Regions from separate parts of the Amycolatopsis sp. NPDC004079 genome, predicted to be linked through region 1. Evidence: riboswitches for the same ligand, from Rfam matches in the RefSeq annotation. Region 1 holds a riboswitch; each other region holds the start of a gene.
The links. Region 1 has a riboswitch for thiamine pyrophosphate ahead of ABZX37_RS16085 (thiamine ABC transporter substrate-binding protein). Riboswitches for the same ligand answer to the same signal wherever they lie in the genome.
Positions count from the first base shown of each region.

Region 1 (6,692 bases):
GGTGCGCAAGGTCTACCGCAGCACGGTCGCGGTGGACCACGTGGACCTGGACGTTCCCGAGGGCGCCGTGCTCGGCATGCTCGGGCCCAACGGTTCGGGCAAGACGACCACGATCCGGATGCTGCTCGGGCTCGTCCGCCCGACCGCGGGCGAGGTCGAACTGCTCGGCCGGAAGATGCCGGAGGAGTCCGCGCACGCGCTGCCGGACGTCGGCGCGCTGGTCGAGGGGCCGGGCTTCCACCCGTTCCTCTCCGGCCGCGACAACCTGCTGCGGTTCGCCGCCGCCGAGCCCCGGCTGGCGTCGTCCGCGATCCCCGGCGCGGTCGACTCCGCGCTGGACCGGGTCGGGCTGTCGGTCGCCGCGCGCCGCCGGTACAAGGGCTATTCGCTCGGCATGAAGCAGCGGCTCGGCTTGGCGAGCGCGCTGCTGGTGCCGCGCCGGATGGTCGTGCTCGACGAACCCACCAACGGTCTGGATCCGGCGGGTACCAGGGAGATCCGCCGTATCATCGCCGATCTGCACTCCGACGGCGTGACCGTGGTGGTTTCCTCGCACCTGCTCGCCGAGGTCGAAGCGACCTGTACGCACGTGGCGGTGCTGCAGTCCGGCACGGTGGTCGCGCAAGGCGAGCTGTCGGACCTGCTGGAGTCGGGGAACGCCGCGCTGCTGGTGCGCACCCCGGACGCCGAGCAGGCGGTGGAAACGTTGCGGGAGAACCGGATCGGGGCCCGGCTGACGCCGGACGGCGTCCGAGTCGACCTCACCGCGACGCCTTCGCCGAGGGTGCTGCAGGTGCTCGTGCAAGCGGGCGTCGAGGTGCACGAGGCGACCCGGGCGCGAACCGGGCTGGAGGACCTGTTCGCGCGGCTGACCGAAGGGGAATCGGCGGCTGGCGAAGAAGCTGAGGGGGAATCATGACTGCCGCTGCGGTCGCGGTGCCGGTAAGCCGGACCGGACACGACACGGTGCCGTTGCTCCGGCTGATCGCCGCGGAGCTGCGCTGGATTTTCCACCGGCCGCGCACGCTCGCCGTGCTGGGTCTGCTGGCGCTGGTGCCGATCGTGATCGGGATCGGCCTCACGTTCGTCGGCCAGAACTCCGGGAGCAACGCGCCGGACGACAGCGGCGGCGCGCTGCTGGTGTCGGCGGTGAACAACGCGTTCGTGCTGCCGATCGCCGCGATGGTCATGACGCTCACGCTGCTGCTGCCGCTCGCCTCCGCGATGGCGGGCGCGGACGCGATCGCGGGCGAGGCCGCGCACGGCACGCTGCGCGGGTGGCTCATCGCGCCGGTGAGCCGGGGACGGCTGCTGACGGTGAAGGCGTTCGGCGTCGCGACGGTGTCCGTGGTCGCGGTGCTCGCGATGTGCGTGACCGGCGTGGCCACCGGGTTGATCATCAACGGCACGGATTCGCTGTTCACGCTGTCGGGCACCACGTTGTCGCTCGGCGAGGCGCTGCTGCGGATCCTGCTCGTCGGCGGCTGGATCGTGCTGCAGCTGTGGGCGGTCGGCGCGATCGCGCTGGCGGTGTCGAGTTTTACCGAGCACCCGATGCTCGTGGTCGCCTCGGTGCTGGCGATGAACATCGTCTTCACGATTCTCGGCTTCCTCAGCTCGCTGAAGGCGGTGCACCCGTTCCTGCTCACGCAGAACTGGACACTCGCCCCGGCCTCGGCCCTGCAGGATCCGATGACGCTGTCGATGATGGGCGAAGGCGCGGTCCGCGCGGCCTGCTACATCGTGGTGGGGCTGTCGATCGCCTACGGACGCCTCGTCACCCGGGACGGCTGACCTGGGGGTTCAGCCCACCACGGCGATCCCGTCCGGATCCGGCTCGAGCCGGACGGGGTCGCCGGCCCGGTAGTCCGCCCCGGCCGGGGCGATCGCGTCCACAGTGGACTCTCCGCAGCGGACGACCAGCCGCAGATGCTCTCGCCGATGCACCGCGGCGGTCACTTCGCCGAGTACACCCTCTTTGGCGCCTTTCAAGCCGTGCGGACGCAGTCCGAGCCTTACCGGGCCGTCGTCCACTCCCGTGATTTCGACAGTGCCCAGCTCGGTCCGCACCACGCCGTCGGCCGCGGTGCCGTCCAGGAACGTGGTGACGCCAAGGAATCGCGCCACGTCGTCGTCCACCGGCTTGTTCCACACCGACCGGACCGCGCCCTCCTGCCGGATTTCCCCGGCGTCGAGCACTGCCACGCGATCGGCGAGCGTGAACGCTTCCTCCTGATCGTGCGTCACGAGCAGCGCGGTGATCTTGCTGCGCCGCAACAGATCCGCCAGGTCGATGGCCAGCTGCTCGCGGAGTCCAGCGTCCAATCCGGACAGTGGCTCGTCCAGCAGCAGCAAACGCGGTTCCGGAGCCAGCGCGCGAGCCAACGCGACGCGCTGCGCCTGTCCGCCGGACAGCTCGGTCACCCGTCGCCGTTCGTAGCCCTCTAGGCCGACCAGCTTGAGCAGTTCCTCGACGCGCGCCGCGTGCCGTTCTCGAGGCACGCCGTGCATCCGCAGGCCGAACGCGATGTTCGCGGCGACGTCGCGATGCGGAAAGAGCTGTCCGTCCTGGAACACCAGACCGAATTCGCGCTTGTGCACCGGCACCGCGGCGAGATCGGTGCCGTCCCAGGACACCGAACCGGACGACACCGGCTCCAGCCCGGTGATCGCGCGCAGCAACGTCGACTTGCCTGAACCGGACGGGCCCAGCAACGCGAGCACCTCGCCGTCGGCGATGTCCAGCTTCGCGTCGCGGACCGCGGCGAACGATCCATAGTGGACAGTCAAGTCCCGTACCGTGAGCGCCATCAGAACTCCCCGACCGTGCTGCGGCCGCGGACCGAGCCGAACCGGTCGATCAGCGCCACCGCCACCACAGTCACCACCATGAGCAGGGCGCACGCGGCGTACGCCATCTGGTTGTTCAACTCCCCCGGCCTGCTGATCAGCGTCGCGACGGCCACCGGGAGCGTCGGCGCGTCCGGCCGGGCGAGGAAGCTGGTCGCGCCGAACTCGCCGAGCGCGACGACGTACCCGAAGCCCGCCGCGGCCACCACCGACCGCGCGACCAGCGGAAAGTCGATCTCCCGCCACACCCGCGCCGGGCTCGCGCCGAGCGTCGCGGCGGCCTGGCGCAACCGGACGTCCACCGCGCGCAGCACCGGCAGGATCATCCGCACCACCAGCGGCATGATCACCAGCGCTTGAGCGAACGGCACGAGCAGCGGCGACGTGCGGAGGTCGCCGGGCAACGCGTCGAGCGTCACCAGGTAGCCGAAGCCAACGGTCACCGCAGACACGCCCAACGGCAGCATCAACGCGACGTCCATGGTTTCGCCCATCCCGCGCGCGAGCCCTCCCGGCGAACGGCGGAGCGCCACCAGCACCACACTCGCGACCAGACCGACAGCCATCGCCAGCAGCGTCGCATCAGTGGCCGCGGCGAGCGAGTTCTGCGCCGCGATCCAGCCGGAAACCTGCAGTGCGTCGTTCTGCCCAACCGTGTTCAGCGCGCGGTATCCGGCAAGGCTCCATCCGTCCGAAGTGGACACCGACTCCAGGAGCAGCGAGACGATCGGTGTCAGCAACAGGCCGAGCACCACGACCGCGGCGCCGACCGTCCACCACTCTGCTCCGCGCGGCCGACGCGCGGTGACCTGCGCGGACCGCAGCTTCACCGCGTTCTCTCGCTTCCGACGCGCCATCGCCCCCAGCACCAGCGCAGCGACGACGGCCGCGAACTGGATCAACGACAACGCAGCCGCACCGGAGAGGTCGAGCAGGTCGACTGTCCGGAGGTAAATCTCGGTCTCGAGCGTCCGGTAGCTACCGCCGCCGAGAATCAGCACCACGCCGAAACTGGTAGCGCAGAACAGAAACACCACCGCAGCAGCAGACGCGATGGCCGGGCCGAGCGCAGGAAGCGTCACCGACCGGAACGCCCGCCACGGCGACGCACCGAGCGCCCGCGCGGCCTCGGTCGCTCGCGGATCGAGATGCGCCCACAGCCCGGCGACCGTGCGCGCGACGACGGCGACGTTGAAGAACGCGTTGGCCAGCACGAGCGGAAGCACGCCACCGTCCGGCCAGATCGCCCGGAAAGCCAGGCCGACAACAACCGTCGGCAGCACGAACGGAACCAGCACGATCGTCCGCGCCAATCCGACGCCCGGCAGCCGGACCCTCGCCAGCAGGTACGCCACCGGCAGCCCGGCGAGCACCGCGACCACCGTCGACGCGGCCGCGCTGGCCAGCGTGAACCCGGCGAGCCGCCACGTCTGCGGGTCGCCGAGCACGGTGTCGACGCCGCCCGCCGAGAACCCCCGGCCGACGATCGCGACGACCGGCCAGGCGAAGAACACCACCAGGAACGCGACCGGCAGCAAGCCGAGCAGCGTGAGCCCGAGGGTGCGCGCGGGGATCACGCGCCCATGAGCGAGCGCCATTCCCCGATCCACTTCTCCCGGCCAGCCTGCACCTTGTCCGCGGGCATGGTGGCCGGCGTCTGCGGCTGCGGCGCCGCGGTGGCCCAGCCCGCGGGCAGTTCGACGCCCTGACGCGCCGGGTAGACGTACATGTTGGCCGCGACCGTCGTCTGGAACTGCTGCGACAGCAGGAAGTCGACGACCTTCTGGGCCTGCGGGACCTGCTTGCCGTTGGTGAGCACGCCCGCGTACTCGACCTGGCGGAAGCAGGTGTCGAGCAGGGCCTTGGTGCGCGGCTTGCCGTCCTCGCCGACCTCAGCGGCCGGCGACGAGGCGTAGGACACGACGATCGGCCGCGGGCCCTTGCCCGACGAGCCGGAGAAGTCCTTGGTGTAGGCCTCCTCCCAGCCGCTGACGGTCTTGAGGCCGTTGTCCTTCAGCTTCTGCCAGTAGCCCTGCCAGCCGTTCTCGCCGTACTTCGCGACCGTGCCGAGCAGGAAAGCCAGCCCCGGCGACGCGGTGGCCGGGCTTTCCGCGACGGTCAGGTCCTTGTACTTGGGGTCGGCGAGGTCGTCGTAGGTCTTCGGCTCCGGGAGGCCCTTGCTCGCGAAGTAGGCCGGGTCGATGTTGACGCACACGTCGCCGAGGTCGACCGCCGCCAGCCGGTGCTGCGGGTCGACGGAGTAACGCTGCGGACCGCGGTCGGCCTCCGGGCTGGTGTAGGGCTGGAAGACGCCCTCGCTGAGCGCGCGCGAGGCGAAGGTGTTGTCGACGCCGTACGCGACGTCGCCGATCGGGCTGCCCTTGGTGAGCACGAGCTTGTTCGTGAGCGCGCCGGCGTCGCCGGACTTGAGGATCTTGAGCTTGATCCCGGACTGGCGCTGGAAAGCGTCGAGCACGTCCTGCGGAGCGGCGAACGAATCGTGCGTGACCAGCGTGACGGTCGGAGTCTGCTGGTCAGAGCTCGCGGACGACCCGCCGGAGTCGCCGCTGGAGAGCGAGCAGGCGCTGGCGAGCACCGAGACCCCTGCGAGACAGGCCACCGTGCGGACGGTCCGCGACATCATTCTTCCCCTCCTGCACTGCGCCGGATGAGGGAGAGCGATACGGCCTCCCTACGCCGGCATGATCCGGATCCAGGTGCGAACGGTCGCGGGTGCGAGGCCCGCCTCTCAGCCCGGCGTACCGGACTCCCGTGGCAATGCCGCAGCGTAGCCGACACCATGGAGTGATGACTCAGCTATTGAACGACTCGGCGGTGGACCAGGCCCTCGGCACCGTCCCGGAGTGGCGGCGCGAGGACGACACCATCGTGCGGACAGTCGAACTTTCGTCCTTCCCGGCGGCGATCGAGGTGGTGGACCGGGTGGCCGTGCTCGCCGAGGAGGCCGACCACCATCCCGACATCGACATCCGCTGGCGCACGCTGACCTTCCGCCTCAGCACCCACTACCTGGGCGGCCTGACCGAACGCGATTTCGCACTCGCCAGGCGGATCGACGAGGTGCTGGCGGCCCGCTGACCAGGTGTGACGTCCGCAACCCTGGCATAACGACCGGCCCCCTCGCGCGTCTCCCGGACAGACGCGACGGAAGGAGCCGGGATGGTCCAGGCACTCGTGGTAGGGATGGGTTCGTTCGGCCTGATGGTGGCCGCCGCGGGCGGGGTGCTGTGGCACACCGCGCGCAACCGGCGTGACCTTGATCACAAGCGGTAACAGTGAGCTAGATCAAGGCGCTATCCCAGCGGTAATCATCGGCACTCGCCCCGCTAGGACCCGCCATGAACAGCACAACCGCCCAGCTCACCGCCGCACAGCGCACGTGGGTCGCGGTGTTCTCGACCGCTGTCGTCCTGTTGTCGATGATTGTGCTCGGCCTGCTCGGCTGAGCATTACGGCAGCGGGAACATCCGGATGAACCAGAACATGGCGAACCCGATGAGCCCGAGCACGACCGACGCGCAGCCGATCACCCGCATCCCGGTCGGCCCCTCGGGGACCGATTCGGCCGGATCCTCCGGGTTCACCGCCACCTGAAGCGCCGCCCTCTCCCCCGGCGAGTTGTCACTGACGGTCTCGGAAAGGCCCTGATAGACGTGTCCGTCAGGGCCGCGGTACTCGTACCGCGGGTAGTAGAGCGACGCGCCGTCGTCGTCGGCCCCTCGCCGCTTTCTCTCGTACCCGGTCACCACGGCCTGAGCCTTCGGCCACGTCGCCAACGCCACCTTGCGCCGCCGGGCTTTCCTCGCCTGCACCACGACGCT
Region 1 is NZ_JBEXMH010000013.1:10,097-16,788, forward strand. Features, by position in the region: gene ABZX37_RS16065 (ABC transporter ATP-binding protein) at 1-919, shown strand, start outside; gene ABZX37_RS16070 (ABC transporter permease subunit) at 916-1,794, shown strand; gene ABZX37_RS16075 (ABC transporter ATP-binding protein) at 1,804-2,811, opposite strand; gene ABZX37_RS16080 (iron ABC transporter permease) at 2,811-4,448, opposite strand; gene ABZX37_RS16085 (thiamine ABC transporter substrate-binding protein) at 4,424-5,491, opposite strand; TPP riboswitch at 5,523-5,634, opposite strand; gene ABZX37_RS16090 (4a-hydroxytetrahydrobiopterin dehydratase) at 5,659-5,949, shown strand; gene ABZX37_RS16095 (DUF3592 domain-containing protein) at 6,321-6,692, opposite strand, start outside.

Region 2 (6,692 bases), on a different contig from region 1:
GATCGACTCGCGGGCCTCGGGCGTGAGTCGGTCGAGGCGGCGGTTGAGCTCCTGCACGCGGGTGGAGCGCACGCCGGAGACGAGGCGTTCGCCTTCCTCGGTGGCGCGGGCGAGCCAGGCGCGGCGGTCGACCGGGTCGGACTCGCGGGTGACGTAACCGGCCTCCACCAGCGTGGCCACGATCCGCGACATCGTGGCCGCCGCGACGCCTTCCTTCGCGGCGAGGTCGCCGAGGCGCAGCTCGCCGAAGTGCACGAGCGTGGCGAGCGCCGAGATCGACCCGTGCCCAGGCCCGGGCGCGCCGGCCTGGCGCAGCGAGCGGGAAAGCCGTCCCACCGCTAGGTACAACCGGCCCGTTACGTCCTGGACCGAGGAAAGAGTCACGATCGGCTCCTTCTGACGCTGGTGCCCGCCGCTGGGTGCGCCGGAAAGGGTGCCGTCAACCATACGGCGTACCCGTGCACAATCCGCGTCAAGCGCGGGCGAAATCACCATTACCCCGCCATTTGTGCAGCTTGCCCGCCCATTTAGAGCACTGACACGTCGAGCGGAAGCTCCGCGGGCGGCGGCAGCGGCGCGGCCGTCTCCGCACGGAACGACTGCAGCAGATAGCCCGCGAGCCGAAGCGACGCCGCCGGTGCCGCGGCCCCCGCGCCCGACCGCAGGCCGCCGTTCGCCAGCAAGACCAGCGACAGGTCGGAAACCGCGAAGTCCGCCCGCAGCGCACCGGCTTCTTGCGACCGGCGGATCAACTCGACGAAGCCCCGCAGCGCCCGGTCCCGAAACTCCGCGAAACGCGCCTGATCCGGCAGCGCGGTCACGATCGCGGCGGAGAAACCGTGGTTGCGCGCCTGCATCGCGCACACTTCCTCGATCACCCGGCAGAAGCCGCGCCACGGGTCGGGGTCGGCGAGCGCCTCGTCGAGCATCGCCGCGCATTCGGCCATCGGCTCGGCGAAGGCTTCGGCGACCAGGTCGTCCTTGGTCGGGAAATGGCGGTACACCGTGGCCACGCCGAGACCCGCGCGGCGCGCGAGTTCGCTCATCGACACGTCCAGGCCCTCGGTCTCGAAGGTGCGCTTCGCGACGTCGAGAATCCGCGCGCGATTGTGGGCGGCGTCGGTGCGCAACCGAGTCGGTTTTTCCGGCACTCTCTCACTTTACGCGAATCGGAAGACCCTTTCCACTTTCCGTGCTAGAAGTGGAACATGCCTTCCACTTCGATGCGAGCCATCACCTACGACCGCTACGGACCGCCGGAAGTCCTGCGCGAGACCACTGTCCCGACACCGGCGCCCGGCCCCGGCGAAGTCCTCGTCCGGGTGCGCGCGCTCTCGGTCAACGGCGGCGAACTCTCCATGCGGTCCGGGAAGCTGCTTCCGTTCAGCGGCAAGCGTTTCCCCAAACGGATCGGCGTGGACCTGGTCGGCGAGGTGGCGGAACCCGGAACGAGCCGGTTCGCCGCCGGCGACCTCGTCTGGGGCGGCGGGCGGCGGATGGGCACCGCCGCCGAGTACTACGTGATGGCCGACGATCGGCTGGACCACGTGCCTGCCGGGCTGGATCCCGCGCAGGCCGCGTCGCTTGCGGTGGGCGTCACCGCGATTACCGCGCTGCGCGACAAAGCCCATCTGAAGCCGGGCGAACGCCTGCTGATCCGCGGCGCGACGGGCGGGGTCGGTTTTGTGGCGACGCAGCTCGGCAAAGCCATGGGCGCACACGTGACCGGACTGACGAGCGCCAAGAACCTAGAACTGGCAAGGGAACTCGGGGTGGATGTCGCGCTCGATTACCGCGATCCTGGTGATCTGGGGAGGTTCGACGTCATTCTCGACACCGTCGGCCGCGACCTCGACGCGTTCCGGCGGCTGCTGACCCCGCGCGGGCGGATGGTCGCGATCGCATTCGACCTCGACCGTCCGGTCCGCACGCTGGGTTATGTGGCGGCGAACTCGCTGCGCCCGAACCGGTGGGTGCGCGGTTTCAGCGGGAACCCGAAGGCGGATCTGCTCGCTGATCTGAGCCGGTGGGTGAATGCCGGGTTGGTACGGCCGTTGGTGGACCGGGTGTTTCCGTTAGCGGACATCGCCGACGCACACCGCGCGCTGGAAAACGGCGGTGTGCGCGGCAAAATCGTCGTCGAGGTGTAGGTCAGCGAGGCGGACTGGAGGCCTGCGCCCAAAACCGCTGCGGCACCCGTCCCGCGCCGCGCGCCAAATACCCGGCCTCCACCGCACTCCGCATCGCCAACGCCATTCGCTCCGGATCCGCCGCCCGGGTCACCGCCGTTGACAGAAGCACTGCCGAGCAGCCGAGTTCCATCGCCAGCGTCGCGTCCGACGCGGTACCGATCCCCGCGTCCAGCACGATCGGCACCGACGCGCGCGAGACGATCAGTTCGATGTTGTGCGGGTTCCGGATGCCCAGCCCGGTGCCGATCGGGGCGCCGAGCGGCATCACCGCGGAGCAGCCCGCCTCCTCCAGGCGGAGGGCGAGGACCGGGTCGTCGTTGGTGTACGCGAAGACCGTGAATCCGTCCGCCACCAGGCGTTCGGCGGCGTCAAGGGTCTCCAGTGGATCGGGCAGCAGCGTCCGGTCGTCGGCGTGCACCTCGAGTTTGATCAGGTTCGTTTCCAGCGCCTCGCGGGCCAGTTGGGCGGTGAGCACGGCTTCGGCCGCCGTCCGGCAGCCCGCGGTGTTGGGCAGCAGCTCGATGTCCAAGCGCCGCAACAACTCCAGCACTCCGGAGCCGCCCTCGGCGTCGGCTCGGCGCATTGCCACGGTGGTCAGCTGGGTGCCCGACGCGACCAGCGCGCGTTCCAGCACTTCGAGATTCGCCGCGCCACCGGTGCCGATGATCAATCGCGACGACAGCTTGTGTTCGCCGATGATCAGGTCGTCCATGCTCAACCTCCTTGAACCGCGGTCAGCACTTCGAGGTTCGCGCCCTTCGGCACGACCGCTTCTTCCCATTCGCCACGCCGCACGACCTCGCCGTTGACCGCGACGGCGACACCCCGACGTTCCGCTCCCAGCGCGTCGAGGACCGCGGAAACGGTGCTGTCGTCGGGAAATTCCCGCCACTCGCCGTTGACCTTGATCTCCATCAGACTCGCTCCTTCTCGACCAGACGGGCGGGCGTCGCCGCGGCGACCTCCGGCGACGGGGCTTCGCCGGCAAGCCACGCGACCACGGCGTCCGCCGTCGCGGGTGCCATCAGCAAACCGTTGCGGTGATGCCCTGTCGCCGCGTACACGCCTTCGCTCACTTCGCCGATGTACGGCAAAGCGTCGCGGCTCGCGGCACGCAGTCCGGCTGCGACTTCCACCAGCTCGTACTCCGTGATGCCGGGCAAAATCCGCTCCGCGTTCTCCAGCAGCTCGCGTACGCCACGCGCGGTGACAGCTTGGTCGAAACCCGCTTCGTACTGCGTCGCGCCAAGGACCAGTTCGCCGTCTTCTCGCGGTACCAGATAGATCGGCCGTCCCTCGACCATCGCGCGCACTGTGTACGGCGGAGGCGGCAGACAGCCCCGACGCGGACGCAGTCGCAGAATCTCGCCCTTCAGCGGGCGTACGGCGTGCTCCAGCAACGGATGCAGCTGACCGGTCCACGCACCCGCGGCGAGAATCACCGGTCCGGACACTTCGGAGAGGCTCTCGAGCCGCTCGCGACGGAACTCGACCCCACGCTTCGTAGCCGCTTCGCTCAGCGCCGTAAGCAGTTTCCGGTTGTCCACGGCTAAATCGCCCGGCACATGCAGGCCGCTGCGAACCGCGCCGAGGCCCGGCGCGAGCCGCTTCGCCTCGCGCCCGGTGAGCGTCTCGACGTCGCGGCCGAGCGAACGCAGGTACCCGGCGAGGATGTCGAGGTGCCCGGCGTCGGCGCTGTCGAACCCGACGACGATCGTGCCGTGCTCGGCCAGCCCGGGATCGGTCCCTTCGGCGGCGAGCTCCCGCGCGAAGCCGGGCCAGCGCCGCAGCGACGCTTCCCCCAGGCTGAGCACGGCTTCCTCGCCCGGCCACGCCTCGGTGACCGGGGCGAGCATCCCGCCGGCCAGCCAGGACGCGCCGCCGCGCACGGGATCCGGGTCGACGACCGTGACGCGCCATCCACGGGCGGCCGCGCGCCAGGCCGCGGACAGCCCGATGACGCCGCCGCCGACGACAGTGACGGTTGTGGTGCTGGTGTTCACAGTGGAATCACGCTCCCTGCGCCGGCATGACCCGGATCAGGTTCCACGGTCGGAGCGGCAGCTCCCTCTCAGCCCGTGCCTCGGGCTCCCGTGCGGACTCCCACACCGTAGCGCGCGGGTAACGTCACCGCCATGCCTGCCTTGACCGGAGACCAAATTCGCACCCGTCTCGCCGACGCCCGGCTGTACTTGTGCACCGACGCGCGCGCTTCTCGTGGAGACCTCGCGGAGTTCGCTGACGCTGCGTTGGCCGGGGGCGTTGACATCGTGCAGCTGCGGGACAAGACCGGCGGTGCGCCGCTGGAGGCTAAGCAGGAGATCGCGGCACTGGAGGTGCTGGCGGAGGCTTGTGCGCGGCACGGGGCGTTGCTGTCGGTGAATGACCGGGCGGATGTGGCGCTGGCCGTAGGCGCGGACGTCTTGCACTTGGGCCAGGACGACATCCCGGTCTCGCTGGCGCGCCGCGTCCTTGGCGACGACGTGGTGATCGGCCGTTCCACCCATTCGGAGCAGCAGGCCGCCGCGGCCGCGGCGGAGACCGGCGTGGACTACTTCTGCACCGGCCCGTGCTGGCCCACCCCGACGAAACCCGGCCGGTTCGCGCCGGGGCTGGGCTTGGTCCGGTCCACCTCGGCTCTCGGGACGGAGCGGCCCTGGTTCGCGATCGGCGGGATCGACGAGGCTCGGTTGCCGGAGGTGCTGGACGCGGGGGCTTCTCGGGTGGTCGTCGTTCGGGCGATTACCGAGGCGGAGGATCCGAAGGCTGCCGCGGAGGGGCTGAAGGCGCGGCTTTCGTAGAGGGCCGTGAGGGGAACCCTGAGGGACTCAGAGTCCGTGAAGGTTCCCCTCACGAATCGCCGCAGGGAGCTACTCGCCACCGTTTGACGGGACGGCGGGAGCGGTCGGCGTCTGACTCGTGGCGGGAGCCTGCGAGCTCGTGGTCGGGTTCGAGGACGTGGACGGCGGGCGCGTCTGCTGTGTGGGCTGCTGTGAGGACGGCGGAGCACTCGGCGTCGTGGTCGGAGTGGACGTCGGATTGTTCTGCTTCGACTCGCCGGGCGGGGGCGTCTGCGGTGCGGTACTCGGCGTGTTGTCCGGGTGATCATCCCGCTGCTGGCTGGTATCCGGCTGCCGAGGAACCAACCCGGTCGACACGTTGCCCTTGGTAGTCAAGTCCAGACCGACCAGAACAATCAACGCGACAACGAACGCAGCCACGCTAGAAGCGATGATCAACGGCCACCGCATCTTCCGCAGCTTCTCACCCAGACTGTCGGACTTCTCCGGTTCAGTCGGCTTCAGTTCGGACAACCGAACCGTAGGCATGTTCGCTAAATCGGCCGGGAGATACACCGTTGGCGCATCGCCAGGGCCAGCCGACGCCACGTCCTCAACCGGCACCCGCACCGGAGCGAGCCCGGCCCGGCTGCGTCGTGCGGCCGTCTCCATCGCCTTCCGCGCGGCATCACGAGTTCGCTGCAGGGAACGCAGATACAACTCGCCGCCGACCGTGCTGACCACGCTGGCCACCCCGGCGCCGATGACTGTTCCCGCGACCCCCAGCGTCGAGCCCAGCAACGCGGCGGTGACCGCCGCCAGCGCCGCGGCGAGCACCGAGGTCGTCCGGAGTTTCTTCTTGTCCTCCGCGGTTTCCTTCTGCTCCTCGCTCATGATTCCGATCTGATCGTTCCCGGCCGTGTCCTGTTTCTTCAACGGTTAAGTCGCTTGAGACGCTCCCTTCGTTGCCCAGGCGTGAGGGACGCCACGTTGACTGTCCAAAATGGATAGACTAAAGCTCACACTTTCCTGACATACTCGCCGCATGCACCTCGTGACGATCTCCGACATCGAAACCGCGGCCGGGCGGGTGAAGGGCACCGCGGTGCACACTCCGCTGCTGCGCCAGCTCTGGGTTCCCGGCGAATTCTGGGTGAAACCCGAGAGCCTGCAACCGATCGGCGCGTTCAAGATCCGCGGCGCGTACAACGCGATCGCCGCACTCACCGACGCCGAACGGAAACGCGGCGTGGTCGCGTATTCAAGCGGCAACCATGCGCAAGCGGTCGCCTACGCCGCGCGCGAATTCGGGATTCCCGCGGTGATCGTGGTGCCGGACGTCACTCCGCGGCTGAAGGTCGAAGCCACCCTCCGCTGGGGTGCGGAAGTCCGCGAAGTGCCGATCGCGGAACGGGAATCGGCGGCGCTCGCGCTCGCGGAGGAACGCGGTCTCACGCTGATCCCGCCGTTCGACCACCCGGACATCATCGCCGGGCAGGGCACGGTCGGCCTGGAAATCGCCGAGGACCTGCCGGACGTCGAGACCGTGCTGGTCCCGGTCAGCGGCGGCGGCTTCGCTTCCGGGGTCGGCACCGCGATCAAGGCGAAGTGCCCGAACGCGAAGGTCTACGGCGTCGAACCGGAACTGGCCGCCGACACCGCGGCCAGCCTCGCCGCGGGCGAGATCGTGGACTGGCCCATCGCCGAACGCGCCCGCACC
Region 2 is NZ_JBEXMH010000012.1:123,118-129,809, reverse strand. Features, by position in the region: gene ABZX37_RS15770 (MarR family transcriptional regulator) at 1-384, opposite strand, end outside; gene ABZX37_RS15765 (helix-turn-helix domain-containing protein) at 528-1,151, opposite strand; gene ABZX37_RS15760 (NAD(P)-dependent alcohol dehydrogenase) at 1,209-2,150, shown strand; gene ABZX37_RS15755 (thiazole synthase) at 2,152-2,904, opposite strand; gene thiS (sulfur carrier protein ThiS) at 2,907-3,107, opposite strand; gene thiO (glycine oxidase ThiO) at 3,107-4,195, opposite strand; TPP riboswitch at 4,192-4,297, opposite strand; gene thiE (thiamine phosphate synthase) at 4,328-4,993, shown strand; gene ABZX37_RS15735 (hypothetical protein) at 5,063-5,866, opposite strand; gene ABZX37_RS15730 (threonine/serine dehydratase) at 6,018-6,692, shown strand, end outside.
Region 2: it holds a riboswitch for thiamine pyrophosphate, as region 1 does, so the genes downstream of both, thiO (glycine oxidase ThiO) here and ABZX37_RS16085 (thiamine ABC transporter substrate-binding protein) in region 1, are expected to answer to the same signal.

Region 3 (6,692 bases), on a different contig from region 1:
CCGAACGGACGCCCGGTTTCGTCGCCGCCGACCTGCTCGCGCTGCGCCGGGACGCGGCGTTGCGGGCCGCGTTGCGCCAGCGGGACGTCGAGGAACCCAGGATCTCCCAGCAGGATCTGCTCGACGCGCTGGCCACCGTCCGGCCGATCTCGCTGTCCACTTCGGACAATCTGGCCACCGGCGGGCTGACGCTGGACGACGTCGGCAACATGACGTCGGTCAAGGAAGCGCTCACCGAAACCGTGCTGTGGCCGCTGCGCTACCCGGACTCCTTCGCCCGGCTCGGCATCGAACCGCCGCGCGGCGTGCTGCTGTACGGCCCGCCCGGCGGCGGCAAGACGTTCCTCGTCCGGGCGCTCGCGGGCACCGGCGCGCTGAACGTGTTCGCGATCAAGGGCGCGGAACTGCTGGACAAATGGGTCGGCGAATCGGAACGCGCGGTCCGCGACCTCTTCCGTCGGGCCGCTGACGCCGCTCCCTCGCTGATCTTCCTCGACGAGATCGACGCGCTCGCCCCGCGCCGCGGCCAGTCGTCCGACTCGGGCGTGGCCGACCGCGTGGTCGCCGCGCTGCTCACCGAACTGGACGGCGTGGAGCCGATGCGCGAGGTCGTCGTGCTGGGCGCGACGAACCGGCCCGAGCTCGTCGACCCGGCTTTGCTGCGTCCCGGACGCCTGGAGCGGCGGATCTACGTCCCGCCGCCGGACGCCGAATCCCGCGCCGCGATCCTCGCCGCGACGGCCAAGCACACTCCGCTGGCGTCCGATGTGGACCTCGCGGCCACCGCGGCGGCGCTGGAGGGCTACTCGGCCGCCGACTGCGCCGCGTTGATCCGCGAGGCGGCGCTGACGGCGATGCGCGAGTCGCTGGAGGCGCGCGAGGTGACCGCGGCGCATCTGGACAAGGCTCGCGAGGCGGTGCGTCCTTCGCTGGACGCGGCGCAGTTGGCGACTCTGGAGGCTTACGCGCAGGCGCAGCAGGAGCGGTGAGCTGCTCGTGACTGTTGGCGCCGGTTAGAACCGGCACCAGCGCTCACGACCTACTCCGCCCGTCGTGCCGAACCGCACGCCCTCCGCAGCCGCCGATTTCGCCCGCTCGGAACCGACCGAAGCGGCGCGGCGCGCGATGTCGAGGTCCGTGAGGGCCACCCTGAGGGACTCTGATTCCCTCAGGGTTCCCCTCACGGACCTCCGCAGGAGCGAAGCCACGCGGCTCGGCGGACATGACAAAGCCCGCGCCGTAGCGCGGGCTGTCATCGGTATCGGAGAAGGTCAGCTGCCCTTGTGTCCGCCGGGCTGGTAGTCCTTCGTGATGATCACGATCACGCCGGGGTTCGAGTTCTGGATGCCGTCGAACCGGGGCTGGGCCTGGAAGCCGAACTCCTTGGCCAGTTGCTTCGCGGCGGCTTCCTCGTCGGTGCCCGGCCGGAAGTAGGCCGTGGTCGCCGGGATGTTGCCCTGCGAGTAGTTGCCGACCTCGGCGACGTTCCAGCCCGAACCGCGGAAGTCGGCGGCGGCCTGTTCGGCGAGGTGCTTGACCAGCGAGTTGTTGTAGACGCGCAGCGTGACCCACTTGTTCGAGGCCTGCTGGTCCGGACCCGCCTGGCCCGGCTGCCCGGGCTGCTGGCCCGGCTGGCCGCCGGGCTGTCCGGGCTGGCCCGACGCCGGAGCCGACGACGCGGCGGACGACGAAGCCGGGGCCGACGAGGCGGGCGCCGACGAAGGCGCGGAGCTGGGCGCCGCCGAGGACGACTGTTCCGGCGCGGACGACGAGCCGCCGGGTGCGGTGGGCTCGCCGGACGTGCTCGGTCCGGCGTTCTGGTCGCCGCTCGTGTTGAGCACGGTGACCCCGCCGATGACGGCCGCGACCACCGCGATCCCGATCAGCGCGACTCCCGCGGCCTTCAACGGCCGGGACAGTCCCGAGAAGACGCTCATGACAGCTCGATCCCCAACCGCCGGGCCCCGCGTTTGCGCTGACGGGCGGCGCGCGTTTTGCGCAGCCGCTTGACCAGCATCGGATCGGCCGCGACGGCCTCCGGCTTGGCCAGCAGCGTGTTCAGCAACTGGTAGTAACGGGTGGAAGACAGTCCGAAGCGCTCCCGGATGGCGTTCTCCTTCGCCCCGGCGTGGCGCCACCACTGCCGCTCGAACGCGAGAATGTCCAGTTCGCGCTCGGTCAGGCCACCGACATTTTCCGGCGGCGACGGCTGGTTTTCAGCCATCGACTCCGCGGCGTCCATGCGGTCCTCGCAATCGGTGTCGGCAGTCCTTCCGCGGGCGTCATTCAACCACGGAACCCATGCTCGACATGGGCATCCGACCCGGCGCGTCACGGTCCGATCCAGGTGTACCAGAAGGGTCCGACTAAACTCGGCGTCCGTGACCGTCCACCCCATCTGCATCGCCGGCGAACCCGTGCTGCACCAGCCCACGCGCGAGATCACCGAGTTCGACGACAAGCTCGCCACCCTCGTCGAGGACATGTTCGAGACCATGTACGCGGCCGAGGGCGTGGGCCTCGCGGCCAACCAGATCGGGCTCGACCTGCGAGTGTTCGTATACGACTGCCCGGACGACGAGGGCGTCGAGCACAAGGGCGTGGTGGTCAACCCCAAGCTGGAGACCTCCGAGATCCCGGAGACCATGCCCGACCCGGACGACGACTGGGAGGGCTGCCTCTCCGCCCCGGGCGAGTCGTACCCGACCGGGCGCGCCACGTGGGCGAAGGTGACCGGCTTCGACGTCGAGGGAAATCCGATCGAGGTCGAGGGCACCGGTTACTTCGCGCGCTGCCTCCAGCATGAGACCGATCACCTAGACGGCTTCATCTACTTGGACCGTCTCGTCGGCCGCCACGCGCGCGCGGCGAAGAAGATGCTGAAGAAGAACAAGTGGGGCACGCCCGGCCTGACCTGGCTGCCGCCCAAGGAACCGGCAGACGCCTGACCCGCACCGCGTCTCTTCATTTTCCCGAAGGCCTCCCCGAATTTCGCCGGGGAGGCCTTCGTTTTGTTTCGGCCAGACGGGCGGCAGGGTTGTGCCGAACCGACACGGCATGGCATCGTCGGACGAGCAACCTCAACCGAATGCAACGCGGGAGCTCGCGCCTTGGCGGGCTGAGAGGGTGGCTGGTGTCCATCTCGCGGACACCCGGCGTCACCGACCGCATGAACCTGACCGGGTAATGCCGGCGTAGGGAGTGAACGTCGTTGACGACGCTGGAAAATCAGGGTGCCATCGCCCCGTCCGTCACCACCGGGCCGATCACCGGCTCGCACAAGGTCTATCACCGCACCGAATCCGGGCTGCGGGTTCCGGCGCGGCGGATCGACCTGTCGAACGGGGAGCATTTCGACGTGTACGACACGTCGGGGCCCTACACCGATCCGGACGCGAACATCGATGTCCACAATGGACTGCACCCGCTTCGGTCCGGCTGGGCTGACGGGCGGGAACACAACACCCAGCTGGGCTGGGCGAAAGCCGGGGTGATCACCCGGGAAATGGAGTTCATCGCCGCGCGCGAACGCTGTACTCCGGAGTTCGTGCGGGACGAGGTCGCCCGCGGGCGCGCGGTGATTCCGGCCAACCGCAAGCACCCGGAGACCGAGCCGATGATCATCGGCAAGAACTTCCTGGTGAAGATCAACGCCAACATGGGAAATTCGGCCGTCTGGTCCTCTGTGGAGGAAGAGGTCGACAAGATGGTGTGGGCCACCCGCTGGGGCGCCGACACGATCATGGACCTCTCCACCGGCAAGCGGATTCACGAGACGCGCGAGTGGATCGTGCGCAACTCGCCGGTCCCGGTCGGCACCGTGCCGATCTACCAGGCGCTGGAAAAGGTCAACGGGGAGCCGGAAAAGCTCACCTGGGAGATCTACCGCGACACCATCATCGAGCAGTGCGAGCAGGGCGTCGACTACGTCACGGTGCACGCCGGCGTGCTGCTGCGCTACATCCCGCTGACCGCGCGCCGGGTCACCGGCATCGTCAGCCGCGGCGGGTCGATCATGGCCGCCTGGTGCCTCGCGCACCACCAGGAATCCTTCCTGTACACGCATTTCTCCGAGCTGTGCGAGATTCTGCGCGAGTACGACGTCACGTTCTCCCTCGGCGACGGCCTCCGTCCCGGCTCGATCGCGGACGCCAACGACCGCGCGCAGTTCGCCGAACTGGAAACCCTCGGCGAACTGACGCACATCGCCCGCGAGCACGACGTGCAGGTGATGATCGAGGGCCCCGGCCACGTGCCGATGCACAAGATCAAGGAAAACGTGGAGCTGGAGGAAAAGCTCACCGGCGAGGCTCCGTTCTACACGCTCGGCCCGCTCGCCACGGACATCGCTCCGGCGTACGACCACATCACCTCGGCGATCGGTGCGGCGCAGATCGGCTGGTACGGCACGGCGATGCTGTGCTACGTCACGCCGAAGGAGCACCTCGGCCTGCCCAACCGCGACGACGTCAAGACCGGCGTGATCACCTACAAGATCGCCGCGCACGCCGCCGACCTCGCCAAGGGCCACCAGTACGCGCAGGACTGGGACGACGAATTGTCCAAGGCCCGCTTCGAATTCCGGTGGAACGACCAGTTCAACCTGTCGCTCGACCCGGACACCGCGCGGGCTTTCCACGACGAGACGCTGCCCGCGGAACCGGCGAAGACCGCGCACTTCTGCTCGATGTGCGGGCCGAAGTTCTGTTCGATGCGGATCACGCAGGACGTGCGCAAGTACGCCGAGGAGCACGGTCTGTCCTCCGTGGAGGCTATCGAGGCGGGCATGGCCGAGAAGTCCGCGGAGTTTTCCGAGCAGGGCAACAAGGTCTACCTGCCCGTGGTCAACCAGTGACAGTCACGCCCCGTACCGCCCTCACCATCGCCGGGTCCGATTCCGGCGGTGGTGCGGGCGTGCAGGCGGATCTGCGCACGTTCTTCGCCAACGGAGTGCACGGGCTCGTCGCGCTCACCGCGGTCACCGTGCAGAATTCGCTTGGCGTGCAAGGGTTCTCCGAGATTCCGGTCGACGTCGTCACCGCGCAGATCAAAGCGGTCGCCGAGGACATGGGCGTCAACGCGGCGAAGACCGGCATGCTCGCCACCGCGGAAATCATTCAGGCGGTCGCGAAAACGCTCGACGAAGTCCACATCGGACGAAGCACGGACACGCCGTTCGTGGTCGATCCGGTGGCCGCGTCGATGACCGGCCACGCGCTGCTGCGCGAAGAAGCGCTGGAAGCGATCCGGACGGAATTGTTCCCGCGCGCCACGCTCATCACGCCGAACCTCGACGAGGTCCGGCTGCTGACCGGCGTCAGCGTTACCGACACAAAGAGCCAACACGCAGCCGCGGAAGCGTTGCTGGAGTTCGGTTCCCAGTGGGTCCTGGTCAAGGGCGGCCACCTCTACGACGCCGCCGATTGCGTCGACCTGCTCACCGACGGCTCAGCGGTGATCGAGCTGAGCGGCCCGCGCATCGACACGGAAAACACCCACGGCGGCGGCGACACCATGGCGTCGGCGATCACCTCGTCGCTCGCGAAGGGCGCGGACGTGCCCACCGCGGTCGCGGAGGCGAAGCGGTTCATCGAACGCTGCGTCCTGGAGGCTTATCCGCTCGGCGCGGGCGTCGGCCCGGTTTCCCCGTTCTGGCGGCTCGCGAACCCGCAGTGAATGCGACACTGGCCGGATGAGCGAGACACCGGAAGCGTTGTGGGCGAGGCTGCCGCTTGAGGTTCAGCACGAGGTCGACGGTCTGGTCACCGAGCACCGCACCGCTTCGGCGGTCAAAACGATCCGCAAATCGGGCGTCACGCCGCGACCGGGGATCGCCGAAGCGCAAGCGGTGTACCAGCATCGGATGTCAGTGCTGAAGCCGCCGCCGCGGTTCTAGCCGCGCGAATCCACCGTTGGCAGCACGGTCGTGAGGCCGGTCCAATCGGACGTCACCACGGAAGCGTGCTGCTTGGCCAGCTCAGCCACTCGCTGAGTCGCCTGGTCGACGGTCGGATTGTGGTCGTCGATAGCGGGCGCGACGTTCTGCCCGTCCGTCATCACCACGTAGTAGTGGTTTTCGTCGTACCAGGACATCCCGGCCTTCGCGAGCCATTCGCTCGCGTCCCCGTCGAAAACGACAAACCACGGTTTCTGCTCCGCGGAGTATTTGTCGCGCGGGTCGCCGCCCGCGGCGCCGTGCACGGTCGGGAAGATCTGCACTGAATCCAGCTTTCCGGCGGCCTTCTGATCCAGCAGGTAACCGGCGTACTCGACGTCGGTGTGCAGCGTGTCCGTCGGGTTTCCCTCTTCGACCGTGCCGGGGATGATCTCGGTGAGCACCTTGCCCCGCAACGCGTCCAGTGTCGGCCAATTGTCCGCTTTGGACGCTTCGTCGAGCGTGGCGTGGCTGCCGAGGAGATCGGCGGGCTTGAACACGGCATCGCCCAGGTGGTCGCGGAAGGCGGCGTCGAGCTGGGCCGGGCCGAGGCCGGTATTCGCCGAGAAGCCGGTCTTCATTTCGATCTTCAGCGTGAGCGGCGCGCGCCCGGGATGCGCGCCGAGCCAGATCCGGATGTCGTCCAGGCACGATTCGAGGTCCTTGTTCGTCCCGCCGGAGTAAAGGTCCGCCGCCGAATGCGCGTCGACGCAATTGTTGCTGTTGCCCAGCGGGTTGGGGTGGCTGACCTTCCACT
Region 3 is NZ_JBEXMH010000012.1:131,008-137,699, reverse strand. Features, by position in the region: gene ABZX37_RS15815 (AAA family ATPase) at 1-989, shown strand, start outside; gene ABZX37_RS15810 (LytR C-terminal domain-containing protein) at 1,272-1,937, opposite strand; gene ABZX37_RS15805 (DUF3263 domain-containing protein) at 1,934-2,242, opposite strand; gene ABZX37_RS15800 (peptide deformylase) at 2,382-2,948, shown strand; TPP riboswitch at 3,086-3,218, shown strand; gene thiC (phosphomethylpyrimidine synthase ThiC) at 3,212-4,855, shown strand; gene thiD (bifunctional hydroxymethylpyrimidine kinase/phosphomethylpyrimidine kinase) at 4,852-5,676, shown strand; gene ABZX37_RS15785 (hypothetical protein) at 5,693-5,896, shown strand; gene ABZX37_RS15780 (phosphatidylinositol-specific phospholipase C domain-containing protein) at 5,893-6,692, opposite strand, start outside.
Region 3: it holds a riboswitch for thiamine pyrophosphate, as region 1 does, so the genes downstream of both, thiC (phosphomethylpyrimidine synthase ThiC) here and ABZX37_RS16085 (thiamine ABC transporter substrate-binding protein) in region 1, are expected to answer to the same signal.